4 regions of the Rhizobium tropici CIAT 899 genome follow, and region 1 is predicted to be linked to each of the others. Evidence: predicted binding sites of a transcription regulator. Region 1 holds the regulator's gene; each other region holds the start of a gene.
What was found. The regulator LexA, encoded in region 1, represses DNA repair genes until DNA is damaged. The targets are predictions, from matches to a motif close to TGTTCNNNNTGTGTTCNG.
Positions count from the first base shown of each region.

Region 2: RTCIAT899_RS04155 (PA0069 family radical SAM protein) is a predicted target of LexA. The motif match lies at 2,578-2,595, and genes of this name have one in related genera.
Region 3: RTCIAT899_RS01985 (YifB family Mg chelatase-like AAA ATPase) is a predicted target of LexA. The motif match lies at 2,345-2,362, and genes of this name have one in related genera.
Region 4: RTCIAT899_RS01805 (2'-5' RNA ligase family protein) is a predicted target of LexA. The motif match lies at 1,952-1,969, and genes of this name have one in related genera.

Region 1 is NC_020059.1:1,730,067-1,735,126, reverse strand. It holds gene kdsA (3-deoxy-8-phosphooctulonate synthase) at 1-812, opposite strand, end outside; gene RTCIAT899_RS08490 (VOC family protein) at 809-1,696, opposite strand; gene lexA (transcriptional repressor LexA) at 2,115-2,837, shown strand; gene RTCIAT899_RS08480 (ComEC/Rec2 family competence protein) at 2,818-5,060, opposite strand, start outside.
Region 2 is NC_020059.1:858,440-863,499, reverse strand. It holds gene RTCIAT899_RS04175 (4-(cytidine 5'-diphospho)-2-C-methyl-D-erythritol kinase) at 1-733, shown strand, start outside; gene moaB (molybdenum cofactor biosynthesis protein B) at 733-1,287, shown strand; gene RTCIAT899_RS04165 (hypothetical protein) at 1,319-1,627, opposite strand; gene RTCIAT899_RS04160 (glycosyltransferase family 2 protein) at 1,905-2,423, opposite strand; gene RTCIAT899_RS04155 (PA0069 family radical SAM protein) at 2,665-3,822, shown strand; gene RTCIAT899_RS04150 (ribonuclease HII) at 3,929-4,588, shown strand; gene RTCIAT899_RS04145 (phosphotransferase) at 4,592-5,060, opposite strand, start outside.
Region 3 is NC_020059.1:407,776-412,835, forward strand. It holds gene RTCIAT899_RS01970 (exonuclease/endonuclease/phosphatase family protein) at 1-605, shown strand, start outside; gene RTCIAT899_RS01975 (cupin domain-containing protein) at 702-1,205, shown strand; gene gshB (glutathione synthase) at 1,314-2,261, shown strand; gene RTCIAT899_RS01985 (YifB family Mg chelatase-like AAA ATPase) at 2,454-3,986, shown strand; gene cysK (cysteine synthase A) at 4,084-5,052, opposite strand.
Region 4 is NC_020059.1:375,039-380,098, reverse strand. It holds gene RTCIAT899_RS01825 (FAD-dependent monooxygenase) at 1-232, shown strand, start outside; gene mug (G/U mismatch-specific DNA glycosylase) at 362-943, shown strand; gene RTCIAT899_RS01815 (methylated-DNA--[protein]-cysteine S-methyltransferase) at 990-1,553, opposite strand; gene RTCIAT899_RS33465 (hypothetical protein) at 1,694-1,831, opposite strand; gene RTCIAT899_RS01805 (2'-5' RNA ligase family protein) at 2,046-2,663, shown strand; gene RTCIAT899_RS01800 (SulP family inorganic anion transporter) at 2,672-4,312, opposite strand; gene RTCIAT899_RS01795 (LysR family transcriptional regulator) at 4,402-5,060, opposite strand, start outside.

The DNA of each region.
Region 1 (5,060 bases):
AGCAGCTTCTCCAGAAGCCTCGGCATATCCTTCAGATAGACCATGTTCGGGCCGTCGGACGGTGCATTGTCCGGGTCCTCATGCGTCTCGACAAAAACGCCTGCGACACCGACGGCAACGGCGGCGCGCGCCAGCGTCTCGACGAACCGGCGATCGCCGCCGGTCGAACCGCCCTGCCCGCCCGGCTGCTGCACGGAATGCGTCGCGTCGAAGATGACGGGCGCGCCCATCGCCGCCATGATCGGCAGCGAGCGCATGTCGGAAACAAGGGTATTATAGCCAAAGGAGGCGCCGCGCTCGCAAAGAAGAATATTCGGATTGCCGCTTTCGTTCAGCTTGGCAAGCACGTTCTTCATATCCCATGGCGCCAGGAACTGGCCTTTCTTGACGTTGACCACGCGGCCGGTCTTGGCAGCGGCAACCAAAAGGTCTGTCTGGCGCGACAGGAAAGCCGGGATCTGCAGGATATCGACCGTCTTGGAAACGATGGCGCACTGCTCTTCCGTGTGGATGTCGGTCAGGACCGGGAAGCCATATTCCTTCTTCAGGTCTTCAAAGACTTCCAGCGCCTTTTCCAGCCCGATGCCGCGCTTGCCCAACAGCGATGTGCGGTTCGCCTTGTCGAAGGACGACTTGTAAACAAGGCCGATGCCGAGCTTGCCGCAGAGTTCCTTCAGCACGCCGGCAATCATAAAGGCATGATCGCGGCTTTCCATCTGACAGGGGCCGGCGATCAGGGACAGCTTTGCAGTATTGGAAAAAAGGACCTTGGAGGCACCCTCGCCGACGGTGACTTCGGAATTTGTGCTCATTTTATCTCCTCAAAGGCAAACAATGCGCCCTGACCGGGCGCCAACCTCGCCAATAGACGATTGTTCTTACGCGTATAGGTGACGCCGTTAGCAGTGAAATGCGACGATGTCACGGAAAGATCGCGTGTCTTGAAAAGGATTGCCCGCGCTCTGAGCCCCGGATCATTCGTGCGAACAGGCAGATCATAGAACACCTCCATTCCTTCCGGCGTCAAAATCTCCAGATCGGCGTTCGCCGCCTTGATGGTCAAACCGAAGGAATGCTCCGTTATTTGCGGGCTGCCGACAACGTCTTCGAAGAAGCGGCGATAGACGGCCGGTTGCAGCGCGCAAAGCGCTACCCGCGCAATGCCGGTCACGCAGTTCTCGTGACGCTCAAGCACGCTGCGATCAGCCGGCAGCGGATTGATGCGCTGACAGCAGAAGGCGAGAAAATCCGGCGCACGCAGATCAGCGGCAAAGGCGAGACGAAAGCCGGCCGTGGTTTCCGTTCCGTCCGGCATCTTCATCGGACGGGAGAAGTCCAGCATTCGCCCGGCGGAAATCGCCGCCTCGTTGAAGCGCTCGTCATCCGCCATCGCATCATCCGTGCCAAACACCACGGCCGAAAAACCATCTTCCCCCACCCGGAAACGATAAGCCTGATCGCGCGCGACGAAAACATTGCCATCCACGATGCTCTTCTCGCACTGCTCCGGAGATGCCACGCCCAAAGGCTCCAGATAGGTTTTATCGGCAAGAAAGACGCAGGCGTTCTGCGTGCCAAAGGGATGCAGCGCATCCGAAGCCACCGTGAAACCGAGCTTGCCGAGGCGTTCGCGCGCCAGAGCGATATCGACGGTTGGCAGCACGAGATGATCCAGCGGATGCGGTGACGAAATCATGGTTCCTCCTGTTTGCCTGTGGCAGCAGATTTGCGCCCATCCCCCGCGCAATTCAAGATAGGAGCATGGAACACTCAACGCATAGGGGCAGGACCGAAAGCAATCTCGCAAACGTGATTGCTGATTCTCACCCCCAGCGCGCGTGAGCAATGACGTCCAATATGGATCCGCTTCCTGAATACGTCGACCGAGCAGTAAAACCTGATAACGGAAATGGCGACATTTCCTATATTTTTCAAATAGTTGTAGCCTATATAGCGTCTCAACATCCTAAGCCGATCCATTCGCAAGTCGTAATTATTTAACTGACACTACAAGGCTTTACCGAAATTTAAGCACTTGCGGAACACATATGGAACATATAGTGTCCGTTCTGGATTTGTTTCACGGCTTTTCTTGATTCTGGGGTACCAAGACGATGTTGACGCGCAAGCAGCAGGAACTGCTTCTCTTCATTCACGAACGCATGAAGGAATCCGGTGTTCCGCCGTCCTTCGACGAGATGAAGGATGCACTGGATTTGGCATCCAAATCCGGTATCCATCGTCTGATCACGGCGCTGGAGGAGCGCGGCTTTATCCGCCGGCTGCCGAACAGGGCCAGGGCCCTTGAAGTCATCAAGCTCCCGGATGCCTATAATCCCAGCCTTCAGCCGCGTCGCGGCTTTTCACCGAGCGTCATCGAAGGCAGCCTCGGCAAGCCGCAGCCCGTTGCCCCGCCCGCTCCGTCGAAGGTGGCAAATGACGATCATAATGGCTCGGCGTCCGTGCCGGTGATGGGTCGCATCGCAGCCGGCGTTCCGATCTCGGCCATCCAGAACAATACGCACGACATTACCGTTCCCGCGGACATGCTCGGCTCCGGCGAACATTATGCGCTTGAAGTTCGAGGGGATTCGATGATCGACGCCGGAATTTTCGACGGCGATACGGTCATTATCCGCAATTCGACCACGGCCAATCCCGGCGATATCGTCGTTGCACTCGTCGACGATGAAGAAGCTACCTTGAAGCGCTTCCGTCGCAAGGGTGCCTCCATCGCGCTGGAAGCCGCGAACCCAGCCTATGAAACCCGCATCTTCGGGCCGGATCGCGTCAAGGTTCAGGGCAAGCTCGTTGGCCTTATTCGTCGCTATCACTGACCGGTGAATTGTCTAGGACTGGTGGTGCCTTTGCAATTGGCGCGTCGAATTTGCCGGTGCGCCAATCATAGGTTCGATGCCTGGTCCATGGGCGCTGCGGGTTGTTGAATGCGGCTGATGTAATGGGCTTGTCTGAGGTAAGCACCATTTCGATGGAGCCGGTTTTGCGCAATGTCGCGCCGGTTATGAGCGTTGCTCCGGAACGGCAATGGTCCAGCCGCAGCCGGATTGGCGTCACAACAATGCTCCCGGTGTCGCAAGCCGCGGGCAGATAGGCTGCGTTCTCGATGGTGACCAGTATGGCGCCGTTTTCGAGCACGGCCACACACCATGCTCCCTTTTGACAAGCAAAGCTGCCTTGCATGGTGCGGTCTAAAGCTTCTTCCATTGCGGTGCGGACCGCCTTCTGCTCTTCGTTGCTTAATCGCTTATGCCGATCCGTCTTACTGATCTGCGGAAGCCGGCTATCGGTCGGAAGCATGGTCGGCGGTTGATGTTCGGCCGCGACGAGCGCTTTCTGCCATTGCTCGAAGATGAAGGCCTGCGGTCTCTCGCGATTGGTGGCGAGGATATCGTCCTGGCGCAAGGCAACCAGAATGCCATCTTCCGAGATCATCAGATCCGGCTTCGGCACACCAGAGCCGAACGCGGCCACCCCGACAGATGACAGCAGCAGCAACAGGCCCAGATGGCGAAGCCGGGTCCGCAACATGCTCATGATCAGGAATCCGGCGATGAAAGTCGGCATCAGCCAGCCGGGTTGGCGGCCGAAGGTGATATCGCCTCCCCATCCCGCCACCGTTTTCGCGATGACGATCACAAGCTCCAGTCCCTCACCGGTGACTTTCCAGAATGGTCCATCGATTCCGAAAGGCATCAGCAGCATCGCCATCATGCCGAAGGGCATGACGATGAAAGAGACGACGGGCATGGCCGCAAGGTTGGCAGCAAGTCCATATGTCGCCAACCGGTGAAAATGCTCGATCGAGAAAATGGCTGTCGACGCACCGCCGATGAACGAGGTCGACATCACGCCTCCAAAGAAGCGTGTGACGAACAGTAGCGGACTTAACAGACGGATGCGCGGCAGGATGTTTTCGCGATGCCGCCGTCGCTTCCAGAGCGAATAGCCTGATACCAGCGCCAGCGTAGCGGCATAAGACATCTGGAAACTGGGACCGAGTACCTGCGACGGTGACAAGACTAGGATGACGATGGCTGAGAGCGCCACATTGCGCAAGCTGATGGATGGCCTGTCGAAAAGCACGGCCACCAGCATGATCGCCATCATGATGAAGGCGCGTTCGGCGGAGACGCCGAATCCGGAAATCAGGTAATAGGCAGTTACCGTTAGAAGCGCGCCGAAGGCTGCGAACTTCTTCGTCGGCCAGGCCTGCACGACACCGGGAAACAGGCTGAAGAAATAGCGCAGACCGACATAGAAGATGCCAGCCGACAGCGCCATGTTGAGACCGGAAATTGCAATGATGTGGGTCAGGCCGGCAATTCTCAGGGCTTCGGTCGTATCCTTCGAGATCGCACGTCTCTCATCGGTGACAAGCGCTGCTGCAAAGGCGCCGGTGTCGCCGGCCAAGGTTTGCCTGATGCGGTCGCCGATGCTGTTGCGCAGGCCAGCGAGCCAGATATCGGCCGCATCCAGTAACGAGCCGGCAGCATTGTCACCGGATGGTGATAATAATTCCGGCGTTCCGTAGGCAAAGCCATTCGCGCCGATGCCGTTGAAATAAGAGCTGAAGGCAAAATCGTTGAGACCCGTCAATGCCGGTCCGGCCGGAGGCGTCAGGCGCGCCCTGCCCCGGATCCGATCCCCCAGATCGAACGGTTCCGCCTGCTTGCGCACGAAGACCGTAACCCGCTGCGGCGCGCGGCGGATAGAGGGTTTTTCCGTTGCCTCGACGCGGACGACATAGCGCCAGCGCCCATTGTCATAGGATTCCCGTCGCTCAATCTGCCCGGTCACGGTGGTCGTCACGGCCGAGTCGAGCATGACGGTGGAAACCCGCCAACTTTCCCACTGGGCGAGCGCCATGCCCAGGCAGATGAGCATACCGGCGAAAAGTGTGTGATGAAACAGCCTGCCCGCATCGCGCTTTAGCAAAAAGCCCAAAGCAAACAGAACGAGGCCCGCGAGAAACGCCTGCGGGGGCGGATCGACTTGCGCCTCGAACCAGATAATCGCACCCAAACCCATATAGATCGGCG
Region 2 (5,060 bases), 870 kb from region 1:
CCTTTCGGGACGGTTCGGCACGTTGCTTTCGGCCGATGCCGAGGCTGGCGACAATCTCGTGCTCAAGGCGCGCGATCTCTTGCGCCAGGCAGCCAATTCATCCGGTCTCGATACTCCCGCCGTCCATATTCATCTGGAAAAAAACCTGCCGATCGCATCGGGCATCGGCGGCGGTTCGGCGGATGCGGCGGCGGCATTGCGTGGGCTCATGCGGCTCTGGCGCCTCAGCCTGCCTGAAGGCACCCTCAAAACGATCGCCCTGAAGCTTGGCGCCGATGTGCCGATGTGTCTTTCGAGCCGACCGCTGATTGCGCGTGGAATTGGCGAGGCGATAGGTTTGCTGCCGTCCTTTCCTTCTTTTCCGATGGTTCTCGGCAATCCGCTCGTCGGCGTCTCCACGCCCGACGTGTTCCGCCAATTGTCGCGCAAGGATAATCCGCCATTGCTGCTTCCGTCGCAAATGCCGCAGGGTCAAGGCGAATGGATCGACACGATCAAGGCCCTGCGCAACGATCTCGAACCGCCGGCGCGCTCGATCTGCGGCGAGATTGGCGTGCTTTCCGGACTGATCGAAAGCGAATCCCCAATCCTGACGCGCATGTCCGGCTCGGGCGCCACCTGTTTCGGCATCTTCGCCGATGCCGAACGGGCGAAGAAAGCCGCCGCCTCGCTTCACAGGCAGAGACCGGACTGGTATTTCCAGGTAACGGAGACGATCGCGGGAGAGGCATGATGGCAGGTCCGGTCAACGAAAGATCCTTTATTCCCATCGGCATCGCAGTATTGACCGTTTCCGATACGCGCACGCTCGCCGACGACAAATCCGGCGATACGCTGGTTGCCCGCATTGCGGAGGCGGGCCACAGGCTTGCTGCCCGCGCCATCGTTCCGGATGACAAGGAGCGCATCCGCGCGCAGGTGGAAGTCTGGACCAAGGATGATACCGTCGATGTCGTCATCACCACCGGCGGCACGGGCTTTACTGGCCGCGACGTCACGCCCGAGGCGTTGGAGCCTTTGTTTGAGAAGCGGATGGATGGGTTTTCGGAAGTCTTCCATCGCATCTCCTATGACAAGATCGGCACGGCGACCATCCAGTCGCGGGCGACAGGCGGTGTGGCCAATGCCACCTTCATCTTCGTGTTGCCGGGCTCTCCCGGTGCCTGCAAGGATGCCTGGGACGGCATCTTGAAGGCGCAGCTCGACTATCGCCACATGCCCTGCAATTTCGTGGAGATCATGCCGCGCCTCGACGAGCATCTGAAGCGCGGCGCCGGCTCGAGATAGGTCTTCTACTCGCTGCGATATGGCGTGGCGGTCATGCCTTCGGCAGGACAGGAATTGATTCCCAGGAATCGCCGCTGAGTATGATGCAGCTCCGGCCGGATACGTCGCTCATCAGCAGTGTCCAGTTGCCGCCCTCAGCAGCATAGATCTCAACGATCGTGCTCTGATCGAGCTTGCCGACAGCCGAAAGCTTTTCCGAAAGATGGTCGCCAAGAAACGCGACGATATCGACGCGCTTGGCACAGGCCAAGGTTACCTGAGCGGCGGCATTGCCGGGGAAAAGAATTGCACTTGCAACGAAGAGGGTTGCCATGAGGCGGTAGAGCATCGTGCGTTTCATAACGCACCTCCTTTCGCCGAAATCCCGGCGAAAAAGGAGAATTCCGCTGACCAATTCCGCCTGATATCGGCATCTTCATGGTCGGTCACCAACGCGACACGCGTAAGGTGCCGCCACACACGAATTATCGCAGCTATTCCCGCGTTTACAAATGGAATCTGCGGAACGCTAGAGCAGTTCCAGCAAAATTGCGAAGCGGTTTTGCGTCCGGAGCTGCGTAAAAACAAGAAGATAGAGCGTTTTCGCGATCCGAAGAAAAGCGGAAATGCTCTAGGCCCTATCGCGCCGCGCGCGCCACCCAGGAGGGAATAAGTTCGCTTGAAAGCCTGCGGCCCTTCTGGCCCTTGGCAAATTCCGCGAGCTGCATGCCCGACCTGGCGATCGCGATGGCCTGGTGCTTCGAAAGCAGCAGGCCCAATTCCAATGGCGGCGAACGGCGGCCGATCCGCTTCAGAAAGGGGCGCCGATAGCCGCGCGACGCGGTAAACCGCGCCGGGCCTTTGTTCAGGGAGACATATTCGGCGACCTCGTCGATCCAGCCCGCTTGCGGCCGCGCGCCCGGCTCGACCAGCAACAGCCATTCGCCGCGCGCCGCCCGCAATATGTCCTTGATATCCCACTGCGAGTAAAAGCGGCAGCCGGCAGCATCCGCCACTTTCGATGTGCCATCACTCGAACCGTGATCGAGCACGACCACGTCGCTGACCAGCCCCTCGACCGCGCCTGCCACCAATGCCGCCAATGTCTGCGCCAGCTCGGGTTCGTGATCCTGGCATTCGATGATGACCGTCAACATTGCCCATTTATAGAGCGGCGCACAATTTATTGCCAGCACCCAACCTTCGGCTCCAAACGTTTAAGAAAAGCATCATATGCCGCCGGAAACTTTCGGCGCCGGTATCGCCTAATACCTCCTCTCAACGAGGTGGAAAATGGTGATTTCGGATTTTTGTTCTTGCAATGTTCTCATTTGTCGGATAGGAATTTAATCATCTTAGACGCGGCATGCGATGGCATGAGCCGCCCTGGAGCTACCGATGAACGAGCAGTCCCTTGCAGGGCAGGCCGCTTTCGCGCCCGCCAATACGGCAGATGTTGCCAATGCTTTGATCGCCGATGCCGGTCTCAGGGTCGACGTCGAGCGTCGGCGCGGACGCGGCGCCGGATTGAACCCGAGCGGCCGGTTCGAGCCGCAGCGGCGCGAGGCTTTCGACGACGGCTGGCAGAGCTGGGAAGAGCTGCCGCCTTTCAAAACCGAAGTGCAAGTGGAGAAGCCGCGCACGGCCATTACCCGTAACGAATCGCCCGACATACCCTTCGATCGATCGATTAACCCTTATCGCGGCTGCGAGCACGGCTGCATCTACTGCTTCGCGCGGCCGACACATGCCTATATGGGCCTGTCAGCGGGGCTGGATTTCGAATCGAAGCTATTTGCCAAGCCGGATGCGGCCAAGCTGCTGGAACGCGAACTGGCAAAGCCGGGCTACAAGCCGCGTGTCATCGCCATAGGGACGAATACCGATCCCTACCAGCCGATCGAGAAGGAATGGCGGATCATGCGCCAGATTCTCGAAGTCCTGAACCGGGCGAACCATCCCGTTGCTATCGTCACAAAATCGGCGCTGGTCATGCGCGATATCGATATTCTAAAGGAGATGGCCGCCAAGAACCTAGTGCGGGTGGGAATATCGGTGACGACGCTCGACCGCAAGCTCGCGCGCACCATGGAGCCCCGGGCGGCGACGCCGCCACGGCGGCTGGAGGCGATCCAGGCTTTGAACGAGGCCGGCATTCGCACCGCGATCATGGTGGCGCCGATTATCCCTGCCCTCAACGATCACGAAATCGAGCGCATTCTCGATGCGGGCAAGGCGGCCGGCGCGCAGGAGGCAAGCTATGTCATTTTGCGGCTGCCGTTGGAGGTGAGCCCGCTCTTTCGCGATTGGCTGCTGCAGCATTATCCGGATCGCTATCGCCACGTCATGTCACTGATCCGTTCGATGCGCGGCGGCAAGGATTACGATGCGGAGTTCGGCAAGCGCATGAAGGGCGCCGGGCCTTATGCCTGGCAGATCAGCCGCCGCTTCGAAATGGCGACGCGCCGGCTCGAGCTTACGCGCCGCAATATCGCTTTGCGCGACGATCTGTTCGTGCCGCCAGACGGCAGCGGCGTGCAACTGTCGCTGCTTTGATATTCCTTGCGGGTTTTCCCTGACCCCGCTGGAAAAGTCCCCCGGGTTCGCCGCCCTGATCCACCGGGGGCTTGCAGGAGATCGGGTGGTGTGCGAGCTTCGCCGCATGACACGCAGCACATCACCCGATTCTCCAATGCTTTTCGAGGAAGCCGCGCTCGTTCCCACGTTTGAGCTGGAGCTGATTGCGCGCCGGGCCGGCCATTGGCCGGTTGCCGGAGCCGATGAGGCAGGCCGAGGCCCGCTTGCCGGACCGGTGGTCGCCGCCGCCGTCATTCTAGACGCTGAGCGTATTCCCGCTGGGCTCAACGATTCCAAACAGCTGACCGCGGCCAGACGTGAAGAGCTGTTCGTGGAGATTCTCGCAACAGCAACGGTCTCTATCGCCTCGTCGAGTGCCGGTCGTATCGACACGACCGATATCCGCAAGGCAAGCCTCGATGCGATGCGCCGCGCCATTTGCGGACTTGCCGTGCCGGCAAGCTATGTGCTGACCGACGGGCTCGATGTGCCAGCCGGGCTTGCATGCCCGGGAAAGGCCGTCGTCAAGGGAGACGCGCGCTCATTCTCCATCGCTGCCGCATCGATCGTCGCCAAAGTGACCCGCGACCGGATGATGGCGCGCGCGGGCATTGTCTTTCCAGCCTATGGTTTTGCAGCCCATGCCGGCTATGGCACTCCTCAGCATCGCGCTGGCATCGAGGAGCATGGTCCCTGCCCGCTGCACCGCATGAGCTTCCGCCCGCTGCGCAAAGAGGCCGTTTGAAACTCAGCCCGTCAGTCCGGCGACGATTTCAGTCGAGCATTTTCTGATATAGGCGATGTCTTCCCTGTAGATGCGATCATGTCCTTCCTGGAGATTCCGGCGATATCTCTCAATGCCGCGGGCAGCTTCCCGTTCCATGAAAGCCAATAGCGCCTCAAGCCGCTCGACGATGACGTCAGGCAATGAGCTGCGCTCGTTAACGGACAGGCCATAGGCATCGATAAAGATACGGGTGCGACCGACTTGGGCGGCAAGAGTGTCCATTCCCTTGATAGCGACGCCAGAGGACAGCGGCGCCCAGCGATAGACGGCATAGGCCAGATCCCACATTCGCGGACCGGGATGCGCAGCCTCGAAATCGATGATACCGCTCACTTCGCCATCATTCAGGACGACATTGTAAGGGGCAAAATCCCCATGGCAGATGACCTCGCAAGGCGAGCGGGCCGGCAGTTGCCATGCGTGGCTGGCC
Region 3 (5,060 bases), 1.3 Mb from region 1:
TCGAGCGCTCCTACTGCCGCGACGATTTCAACGAGAAGGGCTTTCACGGCAATGCCCTGATGGCCTCCGTTGCCCTGAAGGATGCTTTCATGATCCGTCTGCCCGGCGAGGCCGTCTGGTTCAACGATAGCAACGAGCAGCCGCGCATCGGCGATCGCTGCGCCGTCGGCGCCATCGTCGAGACAGAGGCGGGTCCCATGGTCGCGGTTTCCGTTCACCTCGAAAGTGTTGCGACCGCGGCCTATCGGGAGCGGCAGTTGGCGGCATTGATCGATGAGGTCGAAGCTTTAGCGCCGGGCCTGCCGATCCTGATCGGCGGCGATCTCAATACCGGCAATCATACTGGCGGCGATTACGCGACCGATACGCTGTTCGCCATGGCCGAGGGCCGCGGCTTTGAATGCCATGGCGGCCCGCTCGATCAAACGAGCACGCGCCCGAGCCTGATCACCCGTTTCCCCGATCGTGCCATGAAGCTCGACTGGTTCATCACCCGCGGCTTGAAGATCGGTGAAAGCCATCTTGTTTCTTCCCTCAATGAAGAGGGCAAGCCGCTCTCCGACCACGATATGGTCGTTTGCACAATCGAAGGTTTTTCCGCCTGATCGCTGCAATCGTTAAAATGCACTGGGTTTCATGAACCGCGCCGTTACCGCTTCCATGCGATGAGATCGCAGACGCGCATGGAATTGGGGGATTGCATGGTCTTGAAACTGATGTTGGCGAGCATGGCGGCCTTTGCCGCGCGTGCCGTCCCGGCCGTGGTCGCGCTGCCGCGGTCGAAAAGCTTCGTGGCTGGCGCCAGCAATGAAATGGAAATGAAGCCGGCGCCGATCGAGCCGTCCTGGATCCTGGCGGGCGATCCCGTCGCCCGCATCGCCGAGCATTCGCGCGGGCAGGACGATGCAGCCATGACCGCGCTGTGGGATTGTACGGCCGGCGAGTTCCGCTGGTATTTCGGCTGGGACGAAACCGTGATGATCCTCGAAGGCGAGGTGCATATTACCACGGAAGACGGCGTTGAGCGGACGCTCAGCGCCGGCGATGTCGCCTATTTTGCCGGCGGCACCTGGGCGACATGGCGCATCGATCGCTACCTGCGCAAGGTTGCCTTTCTGCGCAAGCCGTTCCCGAAGCCTTTGACCATGGCTTACCGCCTGCGCAACTTCGTTCGGCAGGGCGGCACACAGGGTCTTGCCGCCTGAGTGCGGCAAGCCTGTCGAGCAAACCTCCGGCGGAAGCCATTGAATAGCCGTTGCGTTTGCATGCGGGCCGACCTACATCTGTCCGCAAATCCGAGCGAGGGCTGACTTATGGCTGGTATCAAGAATGTTGCGGTCCAGATGGACCATGTGAAGAGCATCAACATTGCGGGTGATTCCACCTTTGCCATGAGCCTCGAGGCGCAGAACCGCGGCTACAAGCTCTTCCACTATACGCCGGAGCGGCTGAGCATGCGCGATGGCAAGGTCTATGCCTCCGTCGAGCCGATGATCCTGCGCGACGTCAAGGGCGATCACTTCGAGCTCGGCGAGCCGGAGCGCGTCGATCTCTCGACAATGGACGTGGTGCTGCTGCGCCAGGACCCGCCTTTCGACATGGCCTATATCACTTCGACGCATCTGCTCGAGCGCATCCACCCGAAGACGCTCGTCGTCAATGACCCGGCCTGGGTCCGCAATTCGCCGGAAAAGATCTTCGTCACCGAATTTGCCGATCTCATGCCGAAGACGCTGATCACCCGCGATCCGGCTGAAATCCGCCGCTTCCGCGATGAGATGGGCGACATCATTCTGAAGCCGCTCTACGGCAATGGCGGCGCCGGCGTCTTTCATTCGACCCGCGACGACCGCAATCTCTCGTCTCTTCTCGAAATGTTCGGCCAGCTCTTCCGCGAGCCGTTCATCGCCCAGCAATATCTGCCCGACGTGCGCAAGGGCGACAAGCGCATCATCCTTGTCGATGGCGAGGCCGTCGGCGCGATCAACCGCGTGCCGGCCGAACATGACGCCCGCTCCAACATGCATGTCGGCGGCCGCGCCGAAGCCACGGAGCTGACGGCGCGCGAACAGGAAATCTGCAAGCGCATCGGACCGGCCCTGAAGGAGCGCGGCTTCCTGCTCGTCGGCATCGATGTCATCGGCGACTATATGACCGAGATCAACGTGACGTCGCCGACCGGCATCCGCGAAGTCAAGCGTTTCGGCGGCGCTGATATCGCCAGCCTGCTCTGGGATGCGATCGAAGCCAAGCGGGCCTGATCGGCAGTTGCTCCCACGCTTTCAGCTGAACGATCATAGTCACCCAGGCATATCGATGATTTCGACGTGCTTGGTGAAGTTTTTGTTCGTTTATTGTTCTTGTTTCATTCTTTTTCTTATGCCAGATTGCAACCCGAAGTTTGCTGATCGGGGCACGTAACGGCAAACGGGTTCGGCGACAGGGGATAGGGCATGGTAGCGCGCGTCAGTACGGTGGCGTTTCAGGGCATCGAGGGTGTACCCGTCGAAGTGCAGGTGATGATCGCACCCGGCAAGGTGCTGATGCACATCGTCGGCCTGCCCGATAAGGCCGTGGCCGAGAGCCGGGAGCGGGTTCAGGCGGCGTTGCACGCCTCCGGCCTCGCGCTGCCGCCGAAGAAAGTAACCGTCAATCTCGCCCCGGCGGATCTGCCCAAGGAGGGCAGCCACTTCGATCTTGCGATCGCGCTCGGTCTGATGGCAGCGCTCGGCGCGATCCCAGCCGATGCCCTGTCCTCCTACACTGTCATCGGCGAACTCAATCTCGACGGCACGATCGCACCCGTTGCCGGTGCTCTTCCCGCAGCAATTGCCGCCAATGCCATGGGCAAGGGGCTGATCTGCCCTGCAGAAAGCGGGCCGGAAGCCGCCTGGGCCGGCAAGGAGATCGATATTCTGGCGCCACGCAGCCTGATCGCGCTCGCCAATCATTTTCGCGGCACGCAGGTCCTCTCGCGGCCAGAGCCCTCCATTCGCGCCAGCGCTGCCAATCTGCCCGATCTTGCCGATATCAAGGGGCAGGAAAGCGCCAAGCGGGCCCTGGAAGTGGCCGCCGCCGGCGGGCACAATCTACTTTTCGTCGGGCCTCCCGGCTCCGGCAAATCCATGCTCGCCTCCCGCCTGCCGTCGATCCTGCCACCCCTGTCGACGAACGAGCTGCTGGAGGTGTCGATGATCCATTCGATCGCCGGCCAGCTTTCCGGCGGCAAACTCTCCGACCGGCGGCCCTATCGCGCGCCGCATCACTCCGCCACCATGGCCGCCCTTGTTGGTGGTGGCTTTCGCGCCCGGCCGGGTGAAGTCTCGCTCGCCCATCACGGCATTCTTTTCCTCGATGAGCTGCCGGAGTTTTCGCCGCAGGCGCTCGATGCGTTGCGCCAGCCGCTGGAAACCGGCGAATGCGTCATTGCGAGAGCAAATCACCGGGTTTCCTATCCGGCCGGCATCCAGCTCGTGGCGGCGATGAACCCGTGCCGCTGCGGCATGGCTGGGGAACCGGGCCACACCTGCGCCCGTGGGCCGCGCTGCGCTTCAGATTATCAGGGCCGCATTTCCGGTCCATTGCTCGATCGCATCGATATCCGCATCGATGTGCCGGCAGTCTCCGCCGCCGACCTCATCCGGCCGACATCAGCGGAAAGCAGCGCCGATGTCGCGCTCCGTGTCGCCCGCGCCCGCGAACGGCAGGGGGAACGCTTCGAACGAGCCGGCATGAAGGATGTCAGCACCAACGCCCGCTGCTCGACCGCGATGATCGAAACCATTGCCGAGCCGGATGCCGCTGGCCTGCAATTGCTGCGCGACGCGGCCGAGAAGATGAAATTCTCCGCCCGCGGCTATCATCGCATTCTCAAGGTCGCGCGCACGCTTGCCGATCTCGACGATAAACCGACCGTCGGGCGCATCCACCTCGCCGAAGCCATCTCCTATCGCATCGCTGGAGAGCGGCTGGCCGCGCATGCCTGAAAATTCGATGCTCAGCTGTCGCCCGGTCACATCCGCCCGCTCAAAATGAAAAAGGGGTGCCGCAGCACCCCTTTCCCAATCAGTTGCTGCCGTTAGTTCAGCCCCCCAGACCCTCGAACAGCGCCGTCGACAGATAGCGTTCGGCGAAGGAGGGGATGATGACGACGATGGTCTTGCCTTCGTTTTCCGGGCGCTGGCCGACCTTGATAGCCGCCGTCAGAGCCGCGCCTGAGGAAATGCCGACCGGCACGCCTTCAAGCTTGGCGACGAGCCGCGCCTGCTGGAATGCCTCGTCGTTGCTGACGGTCACCACCTCGTCATAGACATGCGTATCGAGAACCTTCGGTGCGAAGCCGGCGCCGATGCCTTGGATCTTGTGCGGGCCGGGATTGCCGCCGGAAAGAACGGGCGAATCCGCCGGCTCGACGGCAATGACCTTGATGTCGGGCTTGCGGGCCTTCAGCACCTGGCCGACGCCGGTGATCGTGCCGCCGGTGCCGATACCGGAAACGAAGATATCGACCTTGCCTTCGGTGTCGTTCCAGATTTCCTCGGCCGTCGTCTTGCGATGGATTTCCGGGTTGGCGGGATTTTCGAACTGCTGCGGAATGATCGCATCCGGCAGCGATGCGGCCAGCTCTTCGGCCTTGGCGATCGCGCCCTTCATGCCCTTCGGTCCCTCGGTCAGCACCAGCTCGGCGCCGAGCAGCGCCAGCATCTTGCGGCGCTCGATCGACATGGTCTCCGGCATGGTGAGGATAAGGCGATAACCCTTGGCGGCGGCGGCAAAGGCGAGCGCAATACCCGTATTGCCCGAAGTCGGCTCGATCAGCACGGACCGGCCAGGAGCGATCTTGCCCTGGGCTTCCAGGCTCTCGATCATGGCGACGCCGATGCGGTCCTTCACCGAAGCGATGGGATTGAAGAACTCGAGCTTTGCCAAGATGTTGGCCTTGACGCCCTTCTCCTTCGCCAGCTTGTCGAGGCGCACGATCGGCGTATCGCCGATGGTCTCGGTGATCGAGGCGTAGACGCGGCCGCGGCCGGGTTTGCGGGTGTCGGACATGGGTAGCT
Region 4 (5,060 bases), 1.4 Mb from region 1:
GCTCAATCTCGGCGAGCCTGAGAGCTTCGATATCGCCCCTTGGGCGGATCAGGTGCAATCGATTGACGCCCAATATGCCGGACCATGGGAACTTCCGGCGATCGGCGCGGTTGACGCACCCACTGCGGTATTGATACGGCCGGACGGATATGTGGCCTGGGTTGGAGAGGAGACCCAGTTGGGGCTTCCGGAGGCGCTGACCACGTGGTTCGGCCCGCCCACTGTTGTGTGATGCGTGAAGGCCGGCAGGATTCAGGCAGGCAGGGGCAGATCAGGCCTCTTATCCCTTGGCCGGCCGGTCGCTTATCGGCTAGCGTGACGAAGGCGGCGCGCTTGCCGCCGCTTTCGCGAGAAATCCGAGATGCAGGATGATGCCCCAACGAAGACCCTGAATGAGCCGACAGACGTACCGGAGCAAGCAAGCGGGCTTGCCGAAATCCTGGCACCGGACCTCTCGGTAATCTTCTGCGGATTGAACCCTGCGCTTACCGCACATCGCGACGGACATAACTTCTCGAACCGCAGCAACCGCTTCTGGCGGGTCCTGCACCTTGCCGGCTTCATCCCTCGCCTGCTGCGCGCGGAGGAAGAGCGCGAGATGCTGCAATATGGCCTTGGCCTGACATCGGCGGTTTCCCGCCCGACGAAAAGCGCCAGCGAGCTGAAAAGGAGCGATTACATTGCCGCCGCTCCAGTGCTCGAAGAAAAGATCAGGAAGTTGGCGCCGGCTAATCTGGCGTTTCTCGGCAAAGCGGCCTATGCCGCCATCAGCCTCCGGGCCGATGTCGAATGGGGGCGGCAAGCGGAAAAATTTGGGGGCGCTTCGATTTGGGTACTGCCGAACCCGAGCGGCCTCAACCGGGCCTTCGATCTGGCGAAGCTGACAGAGCACTATCGCGAGGTAAAATTGGCGATTGAACAGGAGAGCGGTTTCACTCAGTAACCGCCCTCTCGGTCCATCTTGCTTACTCCTCGGGCCGCTTCGTGGCCTAAAACCCGAGCGATTGCTGTACCGGTTTTGACGGCGCGAGCTGAACGCCTTCCAGCTCCAGCATACGAGCCTTGGAGTTGGAACCGCCCGGCGCGGAAAAGCCGCCGATCTTGCCGCCTGCCGCCAGAACGCGATGGCAGGGAATGATCAGCGCCACCGGGTTCTTCGCCATGGCCTGCCCGACATCGCGCGCAGCTTCCGGCCCTACGCCGAGCTGCTTGGCCAATGTGCCGTAGGTCGTCGTATGGCCCCAGCCGACCTGGCGGGCGGCATCGTAGATCTGCCTGAAGAAGGCGTTCTGCTCGCCGAGATCGAGCGTGACGTCGGAAAAGTCGATCTCCTCGCCCGCGAAATAGCGCTTCACCTTGGCAACCACTGCAGCGATGTCCGCGCTTGGGGTCCCGGGCTGCGCATTCGGCAGACGGCGCAGAAGCAGGCGCTCGGTCGCGCCCGCATCCCTTGTCGGCAATTGAAAGCGCAGCACGCCGACCTCGTTCCAGGCGATACCGCAGAAGCCGCCGGCGGTTTCGAAGATCAGGTAATTCTGGCTTGTCTCGTTCATGACGAAACCTCCCGTGTTTCCACTTGTCATGAAAATCGTCCTCGGGAGCGCCGAATTCAACCCGATTCTTGCAGGCAACGAGAATTACCACCGTTTTGATAACGGTCTAAAGGGCCTTCAGGGATTCGCGAACATGGATATCAATATCCGCCACCGGTGGGAGGAGCGTTCAGCGTCATGCCGCCACCAGAATTGTGATCTCCCGAGGTGGAGCAAGAAGCAATACCAAAGCCGATGAGAGCGAAAGCAACGGCTGCAAAGACTGATCTGGTGAACATGATCGTGATTCCTTTGGGTGGGATTGGGCACGCAGGCCCGAACCTGGAATGAACAGATCAGGCCGTCCTTTTATTCGATCGCTTTTTTGGTAACGCTTGCAACGGAAAGCCTCCAAGATTTGTTCTAGTTTTGTTCTTGAATTAGCAACTGCTTTATCCTATCGTTTTGCGGTCAAAAAGCAGGAGGACAAAGCGATACAGCTTTGCAGTGACCATGAAGAACAATGGGCAGCTTTCGCTCTATCTTGCGGGCGGAGCGCATACGAGAACACCGCCGCCAATCGATCAAGGGCCGATCAATGAATTCTATTTCGCCCTCCTGCCCGATGCGGCAATTGCCGCACGCAGTCATGCGCTTGCAGGACATCTTCGCCGGCAGCACCGCTTTTCCACGAAGCCGCGTCGGGCCGATCTCTTTCATGTGACGCTCTACCCGATCGGCTCGTTTCGCTGCTTGCCCGAGGAAGTGGCATTTGCGGCGATGGAAGCTGCCTCTCGGGTGAGGAAGCCGCCCTTTCCCGTCGTCTTCGATCGAGCAGTCAGCTTCGGCAAGGGCGACAACCGCCCACTTGTCCTTTGGAGCAAGGACGGGAATGCCGAACTGAAGGCGCTCCATCAGGAACTGGCCGATGCCATGCGGCTCACGGGCATTGCGCCAGCCAAGGAGAGCGCCGTCGAGCCGCATATGACGCTGCTCTATCAGGGACATCTCGTTCCCGACATCATGCTCGAGGAACCTGTGAGGTGGACCGCCAGAGACTTCGTCCTCATCAACAGCCTGCAGGGAGAGGCCAAGCACGATCATCTCTGCTATTGGACTTTGCATGATTGAGCGGCCGCTCACGCCTTTGGAGGTTTCCCTTCAGCTATCACCGCGGCGACGGCATCATCGACGCTGAAGCTGCAGCGCTTGTCGACGTCGGCAATGCCGGCGACCGTCATGAGATCGCGAACGCGGTCGTGCACCCGGGCAAACTGAAGACGGAGGCCGGCTCGCTGCATCGCGCTGTCGAACTCCATCAACGCGTCCATCGCCGTGCTGTCGATATCGGAGCTCTCCTCCAGGCTGAGGATGGCTGCCCGCAACCCGGCTTCACTGCGGCTGCCGGACAATATCTCGCCGAAGATCGTATCGGCATTGCCGAAAAACAGGGTTTCGCCGGGGCGCCAGATGGCAATGCCCGGTATCTCGGCGGCGTCGTCATGTCTGCTGACATCGACGAAGTCATGGCTGTTGTTGAGCCGTCCCAAACGGGCGATATACGGGGATGCCAGGCGATGCATCATGGCGGCAAGCGAAAGGGCGATAGCCAGCAGCATGCCGTTGAGGACGCCGAAAGCGAGCACGCCGATGGCGGCGCCCAATGCCACGTAGAAATCGCGATGCAGGCGGCGGAGCCGCAGGATAGGACTGGGGTCGAGCGCATGCGTCAGAGCCGCGATCACGACAGCGGCCAGCACCGGCTCCGGCAGAAGCGCCACCAGTGGTCCGGCACAGGCAATCAGGATTGTCAGGCCGATGGCGGCAAAGACGGTCGTCGCCCGCGTCTTAGCCCCCGCCGCCTCACTGGCGAAGCCTGCGGAAAAACCCGCGCCGACCGGCATGCCCTGAACGACAGCACTGGCAATATTGGCAGCGCCCAGCGCACCAAGCTCGCGATTGATCTCCAGCGTCTCGCCATAACGCAGGGCGAGTGCACGCATGGTGCCCCAGGATTCAGCAAAGAGGATGAGGACAAGAGGCACGGTGAACTGCACCAGCCGCGAATAAGCGGCCCAGCCGGCGTCCGGGAGCGAGGGCCATTGCGGCAGGATCTCGATCGGGCCGACCAGCTTGACGCCATGGCCTTCCAGACCGAACAGATAGGAGGCGAATATGCCGGCGGCCAGCACAAAGAAGGCGGCGGGAATGCCGGGCAATCGCCTCAGCAGCAACAATGCCGCCAGCGCGACCACGCCGACGGCGACGCTGATCGGATTCCACTGGAAGATCGCGCCGAAGAGTGCAGCCGCGTAGGCCAGGATATTCGAGCCTTGCACAGGCACACCAACGAGGATCGGCAGCTGATGCAGGATGATGGTGATCGCCAATCCGAGCGCGAAGCCGCGCAGGACCGGCCGCGAGATGAACCCGGTGATGCCGCCAAGGCGCAAGGTACCGGCGATGACGAAGAGAATGCCGGCGAGCGCGACGGCAACCGTGGCAAGCCCCGCCTTGATCGTGGCATCGCCCGGCACGACGGCCAATGTTGCGGCGAGAATGGCGGCGGATGAGGATGTGGGGGAGACGATGGCAAAGCGGCTGCGGCCGAATATGGCATAGACGAGACATCCAGCGACGCCGGCGAGGATCGCACGATGCGGCGGCAGACCGGCGATCCCGGCGTAAGCGACCGCTTCCGGCAGCATCAGTCCGGCAACCGATATGCCCGCGACCAGATCCGCCCTGTCCGCCACGAACCAACTGCCCAGCTTCGTCATCGATCACCGACCGTAAGTGTGGCTCATCCATCTATGGATAGAGATTCGCCACGAGGCCGCAACAGAAAAATACGGGTTGGAATCGGGACTTATAGGGCGCTGTTCGAGGCGTCCCGCAACGGGCAGCTTTGCCCGACCACATCAGCAACGAAGTCCATAACCGCCCGGATGGCAGGCGAGCGACGGAGATCGGGATAGGTGACGAGCCAGAGGTCGCGCGTCGGTGATGGGATCTCCGTCGGCAGGCGCACCAATCCTGCCTCGCGATCGCCCAGAAATCTCGGAAGCGCCACGACCCCCAGTCCGGCACGAGCGGCCTCGAGCTGACCGAAAACATCGGTGGCACGGAAGACGATCGGACGACCATCCAGCAGATTGCGAAGCCAGGTCTGCTGGGTCAGATGCTCCATTGCCGCATCGTAACCGATAAAGACCCACTCCTCCTCAGGCCTTTGTGCCACGGACAGGATCGCATAGAGACCGAAGCGCATGGCGCCGATACGCCGGACCAAGAGATCGCTTTCCTCCGGCCTGATCATGCGTACGGCGATGTCCGCCTCGCCGGAATTGAGCGCGACGCTGCGTGCAATGCCGGCAATGGTCAGCGTGATGTTCGGATGATGGGTATGAAACAGCGCGGCTTTCGGCGCCAGGAGATGGGCAGCGATCGACGGCGGCGCGCTGATCTTGACTGCAGCGGAAAGCCCGGAGACAGCGCTTTTCGAATAACGTCTGATCGCCTCGACAT